2 regions of the Microbacterium sp. K2 genome follow, and region 2 is predicted to be linked to the other one. Evidence: predicted binding sites of a transcription regulator. Region 2 holds the regulator's gene; the other holds the start of a gene.
What was found. Region 2 encodes HrcA, which represses chaperone genes, less so after heat shock. Its sites were predicted from a motif close to TTNGCACTCGNNNNNNNCGAGTGCNAA; they were not measured.
Positions count from the first base shown of each region.

Region 1: groL (chaperonin GroEL) is a predicted target of HrcA. The motif match lies at 4,990-5,016, and genes of this name have one in related genera.

Region 1 covers NZ_JBLWII010000007.1:10,447-16,980, forward strand. Annotated here, with positions in the region: gene ACLKOY_RS16565 (MmcQ/YjbR family DNA-binding protein) at 1-316, opposite strand, end outside; gene ACLKOY_RS16570 (SOS response-associated peptidase family protein) at 319-972, opposite strand; gene ACLKOY_RS16575 (DMT family transporter) at 1,048-1,989, shown strand; gene ACLKOY_RS16580 (nitroreductase family protein) at 1,991-2,554, opposite strand; gene msrB (peptide-methionine (R)-S-oxide reductase MsrB) at 2,551-2,955, opposite strand; gene ACLKOY_RS16590 (DUF2332 family protein) at 3,024-4,016, shown strand; gene ACLKOY_RS16595 (DUF3263 domain-containing protein) at 4,026-4,283, shown strand; gene ACLKOY_RS16600 (LytR C-terminal domain-containing protein) at 4,352-4,930, shown strand; gene groL (chaperonin GroEL) at 5,053-6,534, shown strand, end outside.
Region 2 covers NZ_JBLWII010000001.1:248,237-254,770, reverse strand. Annotated here, with positions in the region: gene ybeY (rRNA maturation RNase YbeY) at 1-175, opposite strand, end outside; gene ACLKOY_RS01265 (PhoH family protein) at 172-1,305, opposite strand; gene ACLKOY_RS01260 (HIT domain-containing protein) at 1,262-1,609, opposite strand; gene ACLKOY_RS01255 (16S rRNA (uracil(1498)-N(3))-methyltransferase) at 1,655-2,383, opposite strand; gene dnaJ (molecular chaperone DnaJ) at 2,398-3,513, opposite strand; gene hrcA (heat-inducible transcriptional repressor HrcA) at 3,553-4,584, opposite strand; gene ACLKOY_RS01240 (carboxylesterase/lipase family protein) at 4,675-6,090, shown strand; gene hemW (radical SAM family heme chaperone HemW) at 6,124-6,534, opposite strand, start outside.

The sequences.
Region 1 (6,534 bases), on a different contig from region 2:
CCAGTCGGTACGACTCGGTGACGAGCTCGGTCACGAGGTCCTCTTCGAGCGACGGCCCCGGCATCAGGGTGATCCAGTGCTTCTTGTTCATGTGATAGCCGGGCACGATGTCGGGGAACGTCTCGCGCAACGCGAGGGAATCGTCGGGGTGGGATTTGAGCGTCACGCGCCCTGTGCCGTCGAGGGGAATCAGCAGGAAGACACGCCCTCGCACCTTGTAGACGTCCCACTCGGGGCCGAACGGATTGTCGCGCGCCGCACCGGGAAGCTCTTCGGCACGCGCAGTGGCGGCAGCGCCCAACTGTGTCGAGTCCATGCTCAGAACAGCCGATCCGCGCCTTTGTCGTCTGCCCGGGGCGCAGCCTGAACTCGCTCGTCGATCCCGGCCGCCGCGAGCAGCGCCTCGTCGATGATCTCCTTGGTGGGCTGGGCGGTCAGCCAGTCTTCGCTCAGCGCCGCGGGGATCAGCAGCGGCATCCGATCGTGGATGCCTGCGAGATGCGGCGGAGCCGGGCGCATCACGATCGAGTAGCAGGTGAAGGACTCGCCGTCGGCCGTTCGCCCTCGCTGGGTGACGGCCGCCATCCCGAAGAGCGCACCGTCGTCGACGACGAACTCGTGCCAGACGCGCTCGGGCTTCTTCATCTCGTACCAGCTCGTCGCCGGCACGAGAGCCCGGGTCTTCAACCCGCCGGGGCGCTCCTGCAGGCGCTCGGAGCGCGTGTTGATCGACGGGAACTTCGAGGGCTCTCCACCGATCAGGAACCCCCACCAGGCGGGTTCGAGCACGGGCTCGCCCTCGGGCTGCACCACGATCGGGTTGAGGTTGCGCAGATTCCTGCCTGTGGGGCGCACGGTCTCGCGCGCGTTCTGCTCGGCCCAGCCACGGAGACCGTCGAGCACCGCCTCGTCGGCGGCGGCCAAGAGCTCGGTGTCGGTGAACCGGGGGTCAAGTCCGTAACTCGCGCACATGCCGTCAGGGTACGCCCGGCCACCGACATCGTGCGCCCGACGGGAAGGCGGCCGACGCTCGGCTAGGGTCGACAGGTGACCCAGGCCCGTCGACTGCCTCCGCCCCTCGCGCTCGGCGGAGCAGTGGCCATCGGAGTCATGACCGCGATCCAGGCGCGCATCAACGGCGTGCTCGGCGTCGAGGTCGACAACGGCATCGTGGCCGGCCTCATCTCCTTCGCGGTGGGTCTCGCGGCTCTCGCGGCGGTGATCGCCTGCGTCCCCTCGGCGCGTCGAGGCGTCGGACGCCTGCTCGGCGGCATCCGTGATCGGTCGATCCCGTTCTGGATGCTGCTCGGCGGCGCCTGCGGCGCACTCACCGTCTCGACTCAGGGCATCACGGCCGGAGTGCTCGGCGTCTCGCTGTTCACGGTGGGAGTCGTCGCAGGACAGACCCTCCACGGGCTCGTGCTCGACCGCATCGGGTTCGGTCCGGCCGGCGTCGTCGCGATCACGCCGGGGCGCGTGCTGGGCGGAGCGCTCGCGCTCGCCGCGGTGGGCATCTCGCTGAGCGGAGACGTCCTGACCACGGCGCCGCTCTGGATGCTCCTCCTGCCGTTCGCGGCCGGCGTCGGCATCGCCTGGCAGGCCGCGACCAACGGCCGTCTGTCGCAGCGGGTGCACTCGCCCCTCGCGGCGACGTTCATGAGCTTCATCGCCGGCACCGTCGCCCTGCTGGTCGCCGCCGGCATCAGCATCGCGGTGCGGGGTGCACCCGACGTGCCGCCGACCGAGCCGTGGCTGTACCTCGGCGGATTCCTCGGTGCCGCATACATCCTGCTCGGCACCTTCATCGTCGCGCACACCGGCGTGCTGCTGATGGGACTCGGATCGGTGCTGGGTCAGCTCGCGACCTCGGTGATCATCGACCTGCTCTGGCCAGCCGCCGCAGGGCCAGCGCCCTGGCAGATCGTCGGGATGGTGGTCGTCGCCGTGGCATCCGTCGCCGTCGCGCTGCCCCGCCGCAGGCGCAGCTGACCTACTGCTTCTTCTTCGCCTTCGGCTTGGGCTTCGGCATCCGCGTCACGAGACCGCGGGCATCGACGGGCTTGCGACGACCGGGCCTGCGGCCGGCGGGCTTGCCGCCGACGTACAGCCATCCGAGCAGCTCCTCGTTCTTGCCGAGTCCGTGGGCCTTCGCGACGGCCTTCGAGCGCGTGTAGTGGCCCGTGCGCCACAGCACCCCGAATCCGGCCTCGTCGAGCAGCAGGCTGAGCATGTGGGCGACTCCCGAGGCCACGGCCTCCTGCTCCCAGCGGGGCACCTTCTCGCTCTTGCGGTAGCTGGCGACGACCGCGATCAGCAGCGGAGCGCGAAGCGGCTTCGTCGAGGGGGACTTGTCGCCCTCGGCCTTCGCGATCGCGGCGCCCAGCAGCTCTCGGTCGGATCCGCGCAGCTCGATCAGGCGCCACGGGCGCAGCGACGAGTGGTCGGCGACGCGTCCGGCGGCGGCGACGAGCTTCAGCAGCTCGTCGCGCGAGGGCGCCTCGTCGGTGACCTTCGAGGAGGACTGCCGTGCGCGTACGGCCTCGAGGGCGCTCACGACTCTTCGGGCGTGAAGTTCAGGGCGATGGAGTTCATGCAGTAGCGGTCGCCGGTCGGCGTGCCGAAGCCGTCGGGGAAGACATGCCCCAGGTGCGAGCCGCAGTTGGCGCAGCGCACCTCGGTGCGCACCATGCCCAGGGTCGTGTCCTCGATGAGCTGCACCGCGTCGGGGCGGATCGATTCGTAGAAGCTCGGCCACCCGCATCCGGAGTCGAACTTGGTGCCGCTCTTGAACAGCTCCGCATTGCACGCGCCGCAGGTGTAGAGGCCGGCGCGGCCCTCGTCGAGCAGCTCGCCCGTCCATGCACGCTCGGTCGCGGCTTCGCGAAGCACGGCGTACTGTTCCTCGCCGAGCTCGTTGCGCCACTCTTCTTCGGTCTTGTCCACGCTGTACGACATAGGTCCTCCTGGGGTCTGCTCCATTCTCTCGCGTTCAGAGGCACTCGGCGTCACGAGAGAATGGACGCATGACGGATGCCGTGCGGCTGCGCTATCGGCGCTTCGCCGATGAGGAAGCCCCGGGGCGCAGCGACCTGTATGTCGAGTGGGCGTCCGGTGTGGCGGACGACCCCGAGATGCAGCGGGTGCTCGCTCGGATTCCGGAGAACCGCAGGCAGCCGCCGCTCGTGTTCGCCGTGACGCGGATGCTGGGTGTGGGCCTCGGCCGCTACGGCGCCTGGCGTGCGTTCGTGCTCGCCCGCGCCGACGAGATCGTGCGCGAATGCGGCGATCGGCGCCTGCAGACCAACGAGCCGCTCCGGCTCGCCCCGCTGCTCCCGGTGCTGTCGGAGATCGACGGACCGATGGCCCTGCTCGAAGTCGGGGCCTCGGCCGGTCTGTGCCTCTATCCCGATCGCTACTCGTACCGCTTCGTCGGGGCCGACGGTCGGATGCGCGCGGCACTCGATCCGGCGGACGGACCGAGCCCCGTCGTGCTGCAGAGCAGAGTCGACGGGCCACTCCCCGCCGTGAGGATGCCGGACATCGCCTGGCGCGCCGGCATCGACCTCGCGCCGCTCGATGCACGAGACGACCGAGATCGTCGTTGGCTTCAGGGACTCGTCTGGCCGGGGGAGGAAGGGCGCGAGCAGCGGGTGCGAGCGGCGCTCGACATCGCGGCATCCGATCCGCCCCGCCTCGTCGCCGGAGACGCGCTCGAGAGGATCGACGCGCTCGCAGCCGAGGCGCCCCGGGGTGCGACTCTCGTGATCACGACCCCCGGCGTGCTCGTGCACATCCCGAGAGAGACGCGCACGGCGCTCGTCGAGCGCATCAGAGCTCTCGACGCCCGCTGGGTGACGATAGATCCTCCCGCGCTGCTGGACGTATGGCAGCCCCCCGTGCTCGCCGAGGAGTGGCCCGGCTTCGTCGTGGCGCTCGACGGGGAGGTGCGCGCGGCGGCAGATCCGCTCGGCAGATGGTGGGAGTGGCGCACCGGAGTCGGCGCTTCCGCGACCTAATCTGGTCACATGCTGGGAGATCTGAGCGAGCGTGATCGCGCGATCCTCGCGCTCGAGACCGCGTGGCCGCGGCACAGTGGTGCGAAGGAAGAGGTCATCCGCACTCAACTGGGCATGAGCGCGGCCCGCTACTACCAGCTCCTCGGTCGCCTGATCGAGTCGGAGGCCGCATTGGAGTACGACCCGATGCTCGTGCGACGGCTGCGTCGCATCCGTGATGCCAGGTCGTTCCAGCGCGCCGCACGCACCCCGGGCTTCGTGGGCTGACGAGTCCCGCGCCACGCGTCGGTGCCGCTCGATGCGGATACACGGGTCGGTGCCATTAGCATCGAGGAGTGTCAAAGCTCAGCCGAGATCGATTCGACGACGTCCCCCGATCGTCCGGACGCGTCGGAGCGCATCGCGCCGAAGCCCCCGGGATGAACGGCTGGGTGGTCCTCCTGTGGTCCTTCGTGGCTGCTCTCGTGCTCATCATCGGCGGCATCTTCGGCTCGCTCGTGGTGATGGGGCGCATCAGCCTCTTCCCAGAGGCTGTGCCCACATCGAGCCCGGCGCCAGTCGAGACCGGTGTCGTCGACGTCACATACTCGGTGATGATCCTCAACGCGTCGCCGGGCGAGGGTCTCGACGAGCAGATGCGTGATGTGCTGATCAACAACGGCTGGGCCGCCGATGTCGTGTTCGCGAGCGACAGCGCGAGCCAGGACTTCTCGACGACCACCGTCTATTACGTCGCAGAAGAAGACGAGCTCGCGGCCCTGGGGCTCGCGAACCTGATCGGCGGTGCCGAGGTCGAGCAGAGCGACTTCTACTCCGATCTGAACGACACGGGCGCGAAGCAGCTGACGGTCGTGATCGGACTCGATCGTGCGACGACCACGCCGGAGACGCCTGCAGACTCTCCTGCCCCGTAGACCGCCGCGCGGTCCGTCGGCGCAGCTTGCACTCGATGGGGTCGAGTGCCAGAATGGCGTTAGCACTCTCTCACTCTGAGTGCTAAACCCAACGTCTACGTCCAGGAGGGACGAAAAAACTCATGGCAAAGATCATTGCTTTCGATGAGGAGGCCCGACGCGGCCTCGAGCGCGGCCTCAACATCCTCGCCGACGCTGTCAAGGTGACCCTCGGCCCGCGCGGTCGCAACGTCGTGCTGGAGAAGAAGTGGGGCGCCCCCACGATCACGAACGACGGTGTCTCCATCGCCAAGGAGATCGAGCTCGACGACCCGTACGAGAAGATCGGTGCGGAGCTCGTCAAGGAGGTCGCCAAGAAGACCGACGACGTCGCCGGCGACGGAACCACCACCGCCACGGTGCTCGCTCAGGCTCTGGTGCGCGAGGGTCTGCGCAACGTCGCAGCCGGCGCTGACCCGATCTCGCTCAAGCGCGGCATCGAGAAGGCCGTCGCGGCCATCACCGAGGAGCTCCTCGCCAGCGCGAAGGAGATCGACTCCAAGGAGCAGATCGCCGCCACCGCATCGATCTCCGCTGCTGACCCCGCCATCGGCGAGCTCATCGCCGAGGCGATCGACAAGGTCGGCAAGGAGGGCGTCGTCACCGTCGAGGAGTCGCAGACCTTCGGCACCGAGCTCGAGCTCACCGAGGGCATGCGCTTCGACAAGGGCTACCTGAACCCGTACTTCGTGACGGACCCCGAGCGCCAGGAGGCTGTCTTCGAAGACGCCTACATCCTCATCGCGAACCAGAAGATCTCGAACATCAAGGACCTTCTGCCCATCGTCGACAAGGTGATCCAGGACGGCAAGGAGCTCGTCATCATCGCCGAGGACGTCGAGGGCGAGGCTCTCGCGACTCTCGTGCTCAACAAGCTCAAGGGCATCTTCAAGTCGGTCGCCGTCAAGGCTCCCGGCTTCGGCGACCGTCGCAAGGCGCAGCTGCAGGACATCGCGATCCTCACCGGTGGTCAGGTCATCACCGAAGAGGTCGGCCTGAAGCTCGAGAACGCCACGCTCGACCTGCTGGGTCGCGCTCGCAAGGTCATCGTCACCAAGGACGAGACCACGATCGTCGAGGGTGCCGGTGAGGCAGACCAGATCGAGGGTCGCGTCACGCAGATCCGTCGCGAGATCGAGAACACCGACAGCGACTACGACCGCGAGAAGCTGCAGGAGCGCCTCGCCAAGCTCGCAGGTGGCGTCGCCGTCATCAAGGCGGGAGCGGCAACCGAGGTCGAGCTCAAGGAGCGCAAGCACCGCATCGAGGACGCCGTTCGCAACGCGAAGGCAGCCGTCGAGGAGGGCATCGTCCCCGGTGGTGGCGTCGCGCTGATCCAGTCGGGCACCAAGGCCCTCGACGCTCTCTCGCTCACGGGCGACGAGGCGACCGGTGCGAACATCGTTCGCGTCGCGATCGAGGCTCCGCTGAAGCAGATCGCCCTCAACGCCGGTCTCGAGCCGGGCGTCGTCGCGAACAAGGTCTCTGAGCTTCCCTCGGGCCAGGGCCTCAACGCGGCAACGGGTGAGTACGTCGACATGTTCGCCGCAGGCATCATCGACCCG
Region 2 (6,534 bases):
GACCGGGCTCGTCCATCCACTGCACGTGGAGGGCCTCCATCGCGGCCTCGTCGACGAGGACGATCGCGACCTCGGCATCCGGGCTCACGTGCATCTGCGCCAGGTTGAAGTCGGTCAGGCGCTGCAGCACGGTCTCGTCGACATCGATCGCCGACTCGTTGTTGATCTCGATCATGAGAGTCCTCGTTTCGGCGTACGGTCGCGGGGTCCTGGTCTCTGCGCGCCCCGCCGCTCGGCGCGATTGGCGAACTCCGCCGCCTGCTCCCGCTCGAAGCGCTGAGCCGTGCGGCGCTCGTCGTATTCGCTGTAGGCGTCGACGATGCGACCGACGAGCGAGTGCCGCACGACGTCGTCGCTCGTGAGTCGCGCGAAGTGGATGTCGTCGATGCCGTCGAGCACCCTGGTCACCAGGCGGAGCCCCGAGGATCCCTGCGGGAGGTCGACCTGGGTGATGTCGCCGGTGACGACCATCTTCGAGCCGAAGCCGAGACGCGTGAGGAACATCTTCATCTGCTCGGGCGTCGTGTTCTGCGCCTCGTCGAGAACCACGAACGAGTCGTTCAGGGTGCGGCCGCGCATGTACGCGAGCGGCGCGACCTCGATGGTCCCCGTCGCCATCAGGCGCGGGACGATCTCGGGGTCCATCATCTCGTTGAGCGCGTCGTAGAGCGGGCGCAGATACGGGTCGATCTTGTCGGTCAGAGTGCCGGGGAGGAAGCCGAGCCGCTCTCCCGCTTCGACGGCGGGGCGCGTCAGGATGATCCGTGTGACCTCCTTGCGCTGCAGCGCCTGGACGGCTTTCGCCATCGCCAGGTAGGTCTTGCCTGTTCCGGCGGGACCGATGCCGAACACGATCGTGTTCTCCTCGATCGCGTCGACGTACTCCTTCTGGCCCAGGGTCTTCGGTCGGATGACCTTGCCGCGGGTCGACAGGATCGCCTCGCCGAGCACCTCGCTCGGGCGCGGTCCTCCGTCGTTGCGCAGCAGGCGCGCCGAACTCGTGACGTCGCTCGGAGCGAGGTCGTGGCCGGCCTTCGTCATGGTCATCAGCTCGTCGACGAGGTTCTTCGCCTTGGCTACGGCATCCGCCGAGCCGGTGAGAGTGATCTCGTTGCCGCGCACGAGCACCTGCACGTCGCGGTGCTCCTTCTCGAGCATCCGCAGCAGGCGGTCCTGCGGGCCGAGCAGCTGCACCATGGCGACGCCGTCGGCATAGATCTTCTCGACAGCGGTGTCGGATGCGGTGGCAGGGTCGTTTTCGTCAGAAGCCAACGAGCTTGTTCTCCTCGATATCGCCGAGCACATGGGCGTGCACGTGGAAGACGGATTGGGCGGCGCTCGCGCCGTTGTTGAAGATGAGACGGTACTCGCCGTTGGCATGCTCTGCCGCGAGCTGCTTGGCTGCGGCGACCATCTCGGCGAGAAGCCCCGGGTCGCCCTGAGCGAGCTCGGTGACGTCTCGGTAGTCCTCGGTCTTCGGGATCACGAGGGCGTGCAGCGGCGCCTGCGGGTTGATGTCGCGGATCGCGAACACCCGGCCGGTGTCGAGCAGGATCTCACCGGGGATGTCACCGTTGAGAATGCGCGTGAAGATCGAGGGCTCGGACATGCTCTCAGTCTACTGACCGGAGCATGACCGGGTCCGTAGCCGTGTTCACCAGCGGCCGAGCGCCACCGACAGCACGGCGATGGCGGCAGGACCCGCCGTGGAGGTGCGCAGTACCGTCTTGCCGAGGAGCACCCGTTCGGCGCCGGCGTCGGAGAGCTTCCTGAGTTCGTCGTCGGAGATGCCGCCCTCCGGGCCGACGACCAGCACGAGGTCGCGCCCGTCCGGCTCGAGATCGGACAACCGCGTCGATGCGCTCGGGTCGAGCAAGAGTAGGCGCTGAGACGATGCGCGTGACGCGAGACCTGCAGTCGTCACCGGAGGCGAGACCTCGGGAACCCAGGCGCGGTGTGCCTGCTTGGCGGCCTCTCGGACGATCGTCGACCAGCGTTCGCGTCCCTTCACGGCCTTCGGCCCTTCCCAGCGCGACACGCTGCGGCTGGCCTGCCACGGAATGATCTCATCGACCCCGAGCTCGCACGCCGCCTGCACCGCCAGCTCGTCGCGGTCCCCCTTGGCCAGGGCCTGCGCGAGGATGATCCGCGGGTTCGGTGCGGGTTCTTCCGAGCGGGCCGACACGCGCACCTCGACGCGAGACGGCGACACCTCTTCGGCGACGCCGGTGAGCCACACCCCTGAGCCGTCGCCGACCGTGACCGCCTCACCGACGCGGATCCTGCGGACCACCGCTGCGTGCTTCGCCTCGGCACCGGTGAGCGAGACGAGGTCACCGACCGCGGAATCCGCCGAGTTCTCGACGAGGAAGTGGAGTGCCATGAACGCCGTCCGGATCAGTGAGAACGGAAGCGGTCGCGGAGCTTCGAGAACAGTCCCTGCTGGAACTGCGCCAGCTGCGGGCCCGGCGCCTTAGTCTTCTTCGCGAAGTCCTCGATCAGCGCGCGCTGCGCCGAGTCCAGCTTCGTCGGGGTGACCACCTGCACGCCGACCCGCAGATCGCCGCGCTGGTTTCCCCGCAGCGGAGTGATGCCGCGGCCCTTGATGGTCAGGACGTCGCCCGACTGAACGCCCGAGCGGATCTCGAGATCGACCTCGCCGTCGAGCCCCTGAATGGTGGTCTCGGTGCCGAGGACGGCATCCGGCATCGACACCTCGAGCGTCGCGAGCAGGTCGTCGCCGTCACGGCTGAACGAGGGATGCGGGTTGACGGTGACCTCGACGTACAGGTCGCCGTTCGGGCCACCGGCCTTGCCGACCTCTCCCGACCCCGGGAGCTGCAGACGGAGTCCGGTCTCGACGCCGGCGGGGATGTCGAGGGAGACGGTGCGGCGCGAGCGCACTCGTCCCTGACCGCCGCAGGTGCCGCACGGGTACGGGATGGTCGTGCCGTAGCCTTCGCAGGTGCCGCAGGGCTGAGACGTCACGACGTTGCCGAGCAGGCTCCGCACCTGACGCTGAACGTGGCCGGAACCGCCGCAGATGTCGCAGGTGACGGGCGACGTGCCCTCCTGGCAGCACGAACCGTTGCACGTCTCGCACAGCACGGCCGTGTCGACCTCGATGTCGCGATGCGCGCCGAAGACGACGTCGCCGAGATCGAGGGTCACGCGAACGAGCGCGTCCTGGCCGCGCTCGCGCCGCGAACGCGGACGCGCTCCGCGCCCGCCGCCCTGACCTGCACCGAAGAACGTCTCGAAGATGTCTCCGAAGCCGCCGAAGCCGCCGAAGTCGTTCGCCGCTCCGTCTCCCCCACCCATGTCGTAGCGGCGACGGGAGTCGTCGTCGCTCAGCACGTCGTACGCGTGCGTCACGAGCTTGAACCGCTCAGCAGCGTCTTCACCCGGGTTCACGTCGGGGTGGAGCTGACGGGCGAGGCGTCGATACGCCTTCTTGATCTCGTCCGTGGAGGCGTCGCGAGAGACGCCGAGTACCTCGTAGTGGTCTGCCACAATGGCCCTTCTGCGTGTGCTGTCATCTGGGCGGCCGCGTCAGCGGGCCGCCTCGTCTTCATCGAGCATCCGCGACAGGTAGCGGGCCACAGCCCGTGCCGCCGCGAGATTGCTCGGATAGTCCATGCGGGTCGGCCCCATCACGCCGACGCGCGCCGTGCCGCTCGGGGCGGCGTAGTTGCTGGCGACGATCGACGCCTCACCGAGTCCGAAAGACGCGTTCTCGGTGCCGATGCTGGCTGCGAGGCCGTGCGAGTCGGCCTCCATCTCGCTCATCAGGCGCAGGAGCGTCACCTGCTCCTCGATCGCCTCGAGGATGGGATGGATGCTGCCTCGGAAGTCCTGCTCGCGCCGAGCCAGGGTCGCCGCGCCCGCCATCACCAGACGCTCCTGGCGGAACGCGCCGAGTTCGTCGATGACGATGGTCGCGAGTGCGCGGAGCACCGTGTCTTGCGAGTGCTCATCGTCGGTGAGCAGGGTCTGCAGACGCTCAGCCGCATCACTCACCGCCCGCCCGGTGATCAGGGCCGACAGGCGTGCACGGAGCACGGCCATGTCGGCGTCATCGACGTCGACGGGCAACGGGGCGATGCGCTGCGAGACTCCCCCCGCATCGGTGACGAGCACGATGAGAAGTCGATTCGGCGCGAGCGCGACGAGTTCGAGGTGTGTCAGATGCGCCCGGGCGAACGAGGGGTACTGCGCGAGCGCGACCTGGCCGGTGAGCTGGGTCAACACCCGAACGGTGCGCACCATCAGGTCGTCGAGGTCGGAGGGAGCGGTGAGGAACGACTCGATCGCCGTGCGCTGCGCGACCGAGAGCGGCCGCAGCTGCGCGAGGTGGTCGACGAAGACGCGATACCCCTTGTCGGTGGGGACTCGGCCGGAAGAGGTGTGCGGGGCGGCGATCAGCTCTTCGTCTTCGAGAAGGGCCATATCGTTGCGGATGGTCGCGGCCGACACCCCGAACGAGTAGCGATCGACGATCGATCTGCTGCCGACGGGCTCGTGAGTCTCGACGTAGTCCTGCACGATCGCGCGGAGAACCTGGAGGCCTCTTTCGCTGACCATCGCAACTCCCTCCCTTTGGCACTCACTGGCTACGAGTGCCAATTCTACCCGCCGACGCCGACCACATGCTGATCGCCATACGATGAGCCCATGAGTGTCGCCCCACAGGTCGCCGTGTCCACCGGAATCGTGCGCGGCGAGGTGGTCGACGGCGTCCGCCGGTTCCTCGGCATCCCGTATGCGGCGGCGCCTTTCGGACCCAACCGCTTCCGCGAGCCTCAGACGGCACCGCCCTGGGACGGAATCCGAGATGCCACGGCATTCGGGCCGACCGCGCCCCAGCTTCCGTACCCCGGTGCAATCGGCGATCTGCTGGGCTCGGTCGAGATACCCGGCGACGACATCCTCTCCGTCAACATCTGGGCCCCGAAGGATGCCGACCGTGCCCCGGTCGTCCTCTGGATCCACGGCGGCGCTCTCGAACGGGGCACCGCGGCGCTGCCGCTGTACGACGGCGCCGGCTTCGCACGCGCCGGGATCGTCTTCGCCTCGATCAACTACCGTCTCGGCTCTGAAGGATTCTCCGTGCTCGAGGGCGCTCCCCGAAACCTCGGATTGCAGGATGCCGCGGCGGGCCTCTCCTGGGTGCACAGGGAAATCGCCTCGTTCGGCGGAGACCCCGGGCAGATCACGGCCATGGGCGAGTCCGCAGGCGGAGCTATCGTCGCGGGACTCCTTGCGAACGAGTCGTCTCGGGCGCAGATCGCGCGGGCCATCATCGAGTCCGGGCCTCTCACAGCGCAGACCGAGAAGAAGGCCGGCCGCGTGACCGCCCAGCTGGCGAAGCGGCTCGGCGTCGCAGCCGACCGAGCGGGTTTCGCCGCGGTCTCCTCCGAGCGGCTGCTGGAGGCACGGCGCCAACAGGCCGCAGGGTCGTCTCCGCTCGGTGGCGCCCCCGGGTTCCAGTTCGCGGTGGATGCCGGGTCTCTGCCCCGGTCACCGCACGAGGTCCTCGCCGGCGCCGATGTGCCGCTCCTGATCGGGAGCAACACCGACGAGTACCGGCTCTGGTTCCCGCCTGCCATGCTCGCAGGGATCAGCAGGATGAAACTGCTGCTCGGACGACTCGCCCTGCGGATCCCCCGCCGAGCGGTGGCCGCCTACCGGTCAGCCTTCCCCGGCGCGACCACGGGCGAGATCTTCGGCCAGCTCGCGACCGACATCATGCTGCGAGGGCCACTGACCACGCTCGCCAGAGCGCGCACGGCGCCGACCTACGTCTACGAGTTCGCGTGGCGGAGTCCGGTTCGCGACCTGCGTGCCGCGCACGCGCTCGAGCTGGGCTTCGTCTTCGATCGGCTCGGCGACCCCGAGGCGCAGCGCCTCGCGGGTGCCGATGCACCACAGCGACTCGCCGACGAGATGCATGCCGCCTGGATCTCCTTCATCAAGACCGGCGATCCCGGATGGCCGGTCTTCGGCACGGAGCGGAACACGCGTCTGTTCGACACCGACAGCACCACGGTGCCGCAGCGTCGGACGGAAGCGCTCGACCTGCTTCCGTAACGCGCGTCTCTGCTCAGTCGATTCTCTCTCTGCTCAGTCGGTGAGTTCGCGCACGACGGCGTCAGCGAGCAGACGACCGCGCAGAGTGAGCTGAACTCGTCCGCGCACTGCGGCGGCGGGGTCGACGAGGCCGTCCGCAATCAGGCCGGCGACACGGGGGCGCTTGTCCGGTCGCAGGTCGGCGACCGCGATCCCCTCGCGGATGCGGCTGAGCAGGAGGACCCGCTCCAGCATCGCGGACTCCTCATCAGGGCGCTCGGTGCCGGCTGCCGGAGACTCCGAGGCCGCGAGGCGCTGAGCGTAGGCGGCCGGATGCTTGACGTTCCACCAACGAAGGCCAGCGACATGACTGTGCGCGCCGGGACCGAACCCCCACCAGTCGGTGCCCCGCCAGTACGCGAGGTTGTGTCGCGAGCGCTGATCCACGCTGCGAGACCAGTTGCT